One region of the Agrobacterium salinitolerans genome, then DNA from elsewhere that is predicted to be linked to it. Evidence: riboswitches for the same ligand, from Rfam matches in the RefSeq annotation. Region 1 holds a riboswitch; the other holds the start of a gene.
What was found. A riboswitch is a leader RNA that binds a small molecule or an ion and turns the genes downstream of it on or off. The one in region 1 is predicted to bind cobalamin.

Region 1 (2,200 bases):
GGCCGCAAAACCGCCTGAGCAGCCCGTTCCCGAACGCGACTACGATCCGAACGACACCAGGGTGCGCGTCATCGGCCCCAAATTCCTGCCGGACCAGACAGGCCGGATCGATCTGAAGAACCCGGCGCTGAAGGGCATTCAGCCGCAGCAGTGAAATCTCTTGCGCGCGCGTAATGGGGCGAGCGCGCGACCCTTGTTTCTTCTCCCCGCCGGGGAGAAGTCCGCGGCAGCGGGATGAGGGGGCGACGTCGGCGATATTCGGAGAGCTGGCCCCCTCATCCGACCCTTCGGGCCACCTTCTCCCCATCCGGGGAGAAGAAACGATAGGCGACGCTATGCGCATCTCATCCCTTACCGCCCACCCCAGCGATTGCGAAACACCAGCTCCTCCAGCGGCACGCGCTGCCGCCAACCCTTCACCGCCAGTTCCGGCTCGGTATAGAGCGTGTCGACCCGGCCGAGACACAGCCATGCGACGATTTCGATATGCTCGGGTATATCGAGAATGGCGCGAATATCGCTGTCATGGAAAATGCTGACCCAGCCGACACCGATGCCTTCGACACGGGCGGCAAGCCAGAGGTTCTGGATGGCGCAGACGGTGGAATAAACGTCCGTGCGCGGATTGTGGGTGCGGCCCAGCACCACCTTGCCGCCGCGTGTCGGATCGCAGGTGACGCAGATGCTGAGCGGGGCCTTGCGGATGCCCTCAAGCTTCAGGCTGCGATAAAGCGCCTGCTTTTCGCCCGTAAACATCGCCGCCGCCTCCTCATTGGCGCGGCTGAAGGCCACAAAGGCCGCCTGGCGCACGGCGCCATCGGTGACGAGGGTGAAATTCCATGGCTGCATGAAACCGACCGAAGGTGCGGAATGCGCCGCCTTCAAAAGGCGCTCGACGAGATCATCCGGCAGCGGGTCCGGCAGGAACTGGTCGCGCACATCACGGCGCGTCTCGATGGCGCGGTAGATCGCCTCGCGCTCCTCCCGGGAAAACGGGCGGGCGGGCGAAAGCGCGTGATCGAATGGATTGACCTCGGACGATGTGGTGCCAGGCGGTTCGGTCGGCATCGTTTATCCCCAACAATGCGGGCGCGCCGATGCAGAAACCATACCGGTTCCGCCGCGACGACGCGCTTTTTCAGCAACCTGCCGCCGTCCGCGCGGTTCGGTCTATCCTGTCAGGCCGGTCTTCTGACTAGGCTTCATCCGCCCCTTTCGCCTTCCCGAATAACTTCAGTGGCATGAGAAAAAGAGCATCCGCCTCACAGCGTTGGGCACGTTCCGGTCTTTCACCGGATTCCCGATTCTCCCGCCGCAAGGGCGGGCACCTGACGGGAGAAGCTATGGGCAAAAAAGCTTGCGAATGCAAGTATCCTGCGGGTGGTGCGGCAATGTGGCCTGCTGCACCTTACCGTCATCATGCCACCGGGAAATACCTGACATACGCAAACTCATCGCCATCAGGTGACCAATTGGGCGAGTTCATCGTGCCCTGCCCGCCGAACAGGTCGAACAGCGTTTCGACATTGCCGCCATCCATATCCATCAGCCGCACCCGCACATCCAGATCGCGCGGATGGTCGAAGACATCGGCGTCATAAGAAACGAACACCACCTTGTCGCCCTTCGGAGACGGATGCGGGAACCAGTCGCCATAAGCGCTGTCGGTGATGCGCTCGACGGCGGAGCCGTCCACACGCACCCGCCAGATCTGCATGCGCCCGGTACGGCTGGAATTGAAATAAATCCATTCGCCGTCGGGCGAATAATCCGGCCCGTCATTGCGGCCCTCACCATGGGTGAGACGTGTTTCGACACCGCTGTCTATGTCCATGGAATAGATATCGAAAACCTGATCGCGAATGCCGCAATAGGCAAAACCTTTCCCATCCGGCGACCAGCCGTGCCAGTAGGAAGGCAGGTTCTTCGTCATCAGCCGCGGCGCGCCGCCCGCCGAAGGCAGCAGATAGATGGCGCTCTTGCCGAATTCCACCTTGTCGGAAATGGCGTAGAGCGAACCGTCGGGCGAAATGCCGTGGTCGTTGTTGCAGAGTGTGGCAAAGCCGGTATCGACCTTTTCCGGCGACACATCACCGGCAAGAGACAGGCGATACAGCAGTCCTTCGCTGTTCAGCAGGAGATAGTGTCCATCCGGCGACCAGTTCGGCGCTTCGAAGAGATCAGGCGTCTGCCACACCAC
Region 2 (2,200 bases), on a different contig from region 1:
ATAGCGTTCTTCGAGCTTGCGGATCGTGTGGCTCAGCGCGGACTGGGTCACATTCAGCCGTTCTGCCGCCGCCGTCAGACTGCCCATGCGATCGACTTCGCGCAGGATCGACAGATGTTGCCTGTCCAGCATCGTTATGCGCCTCCTTGGTCGAGGGGAAAGACTTCTATCTGTTCGCTTTCTCGAACAGGAACCGGCCGGTGATCTTCGTCGACCGCGACCATGGTGAAATGTCCGGTAGCCGTGATATGCCGCTCGCCCGTCAGAAGGTTTTCCGACCAGAGTTTTGTCTCGACGGACATGGAACTGCGGCCAACGCTCGCGACACGTGCCTCCGCCTCGACGATTTCGCCGATCTCGATTGGCCTTGCGAAGTCGATACGCTCGGATGATGCCAGCACCACTAGCTTGCCGGAGTAGCGCGATGCCGTCACGAACGCAGCTTTTGTCATGTAGGCGATTGCCTCGCCCCCGAACATCCGGCCGACGCTGTTAGCCTGATCCGGAAAGACGATTTCGACCATGGCAAGCATATCGCTTTCGCCCGGCGCGTCCTCGGGAAGCAGTTTGGGTAAGGCGTAATGCGCCGCGTTCTCGCCCTCTGGAACGGCAACCATATGGAAGACGCCGCGCGTACAGGTATGCCGTTGACGGCCGACAATCGTCTCTGCCACCATCTCGACCTCAACAGTCAGGGAACGGCGGCCAGCCTTGACGGGTCTTGCCGTGAATTCGACGATGTGCCCGATGCGTGCGGGCTGTTTGAAATCGATACGTTCGCAGGACGCGGTCACGAAGGGTGCGCGCCCGAAGCGGGTCGCCGCGATGAAAGCGACTCGATCCATAAGGGCGAGGCCGGTCCCTCCGAACAGAGTTCCGTGATGGTTTGTGTCACCAGGGAAGACGATATCGACGAGTTGTGTTGTCGACAGGTGCTGCATGGGCTTGTCTGTCGTGTCGGTGCTGATCATCGGCGCTGCCATCAGGTTGTGGCAGGGCTGGGCAATGACGCAGAGACGACGGCGCGGAGATGCCGATCGCGAAAGCGGCACTCCGGGACACCCCGCCCGTGGACGTTATCTGTCGTGGCAGGTCTCCTGGCTCGCGGATGACCGCTCCCGCCCGTCTTCCCGGGATAAACCCAGTGACAAAAATGGACGTTCGCTAGCCGCTTACAGTTGCGGGGGCAGCTCCGGCATCTGACCGAATTCCCTCTTAGCTCCGGACTGTCGTCCACAGAACCACGACGGTAAACCAATGTCCCATGCCGCTCGTGGGGTCAAGGCCTCGTTTCCGGTCGGCGGGCCAGACCCACTTGTCCCGCAAGCCATGTCGCTTACCCAAAACCATGAGGACGGCTCATGCTTCAATGAAATGAAATCAATTTTTCTCCATCAACGGCTCAGGCATAAGAGGGGCGCGCTCCAGGCCATAGACAAGCTAAAGATTGTTGATTGAGAAACACGAGAGAAAAAATGAGAGCACTGAAAGAAAAAGAAACAGATTCAGGGTTTTTCTCGGTCCATGAGAACAATATTGCCATGAGCGGTGAATTTACGTTCTCTCTCAAGAGCATTCCTTTTGACGAGGATTATCAACCCTCGGAAAATACGCGGCTCACGACTAACTTCGCCAATCTGGCCAGAGGGGAGAGCCGCCGGGAGAATTTGCGCAACGCGCTGAGGATGATCGACAATCGCTTCAACGCCTTGGCGCATTGGGACAATCCGAAAAACGATCGTTATTCTGTCCAGCTCGAGATCGTTTCCGTCGAGATGAGGATTGATGCTGAAGGCAATACTGATGCTTTCCCCCTGATCGAAATCCTGAAAACGAATATCGTCGATCATAAGACAGGCGAACGCATCGAAGGCATCGTCGGGAATAATTTCTCCTCGTATGTTCGGGATTATGACTTCAGCGTCGTGCTGCCGGCTTACAATAAGGATCGCCCGGCATTTGGCACGCCGGAGAATTTTGGCGATCTGCATGGAAACCTGTTCAAGTGTTTCCTGAATTCAGATGCCTACAAAGAACACTTTCAAAAACTTCCGGTCATCTGCCTGAGTGCCTCCAGCAGCAGGACATACGGCCGGACCGGTAATCAGCACCCTGTATTGGGTGTCGAATACCAGCAGGATGAATTGTCGTCGACCGATCGATACTTCCAGAAAATGGGATTGAAGGTTCGCTTTTTCAT

Region 2: linked by a shared signal. The riboswitch ahead of O9X91_RS16945 (acyl-CoA thioesterase) and the one ahead of bluB (5,6-dimethylbenzimidazole synthase) in region 1 are both predicted to bind cobalamin.

The regions. Positions count from the first base shown of each region.
Region 1 covers NZ_JAPZLN010000003.1:79,616-81,815, reverse strand. The annotation lists gene O9X91_RS12370 (DUF2865 domain-containing protein) at 1-154, shown strand, start outside; gene bluB (5,6-dimethylbenzimidazole synthase) at 352-1,068, opposite strand; cobalamin riboswitch at 1,165-1,347, opposite strand; gene O9X91_RS12360 (TolB family protein) at 1,418-2,200, opposite strand, start outside.
Region 2 covers NZ_JAPZLN010000004.1:374,615-376,814, forward strand. The annotation lists gene O9X91_RS16940 (LysR family transcriptional regulator) at 1-132, opposite strand, end outside; gene O9X91_RS16945 (acyl-CoA thioesterase) at 135-971, opposite strand; cobalamin riboswitch at 1,071-1,261, opposite strand; gene O9X91_RS16950 (DUF1852 domain-containing protein) at 1,542-2,200, shown strand, end outside.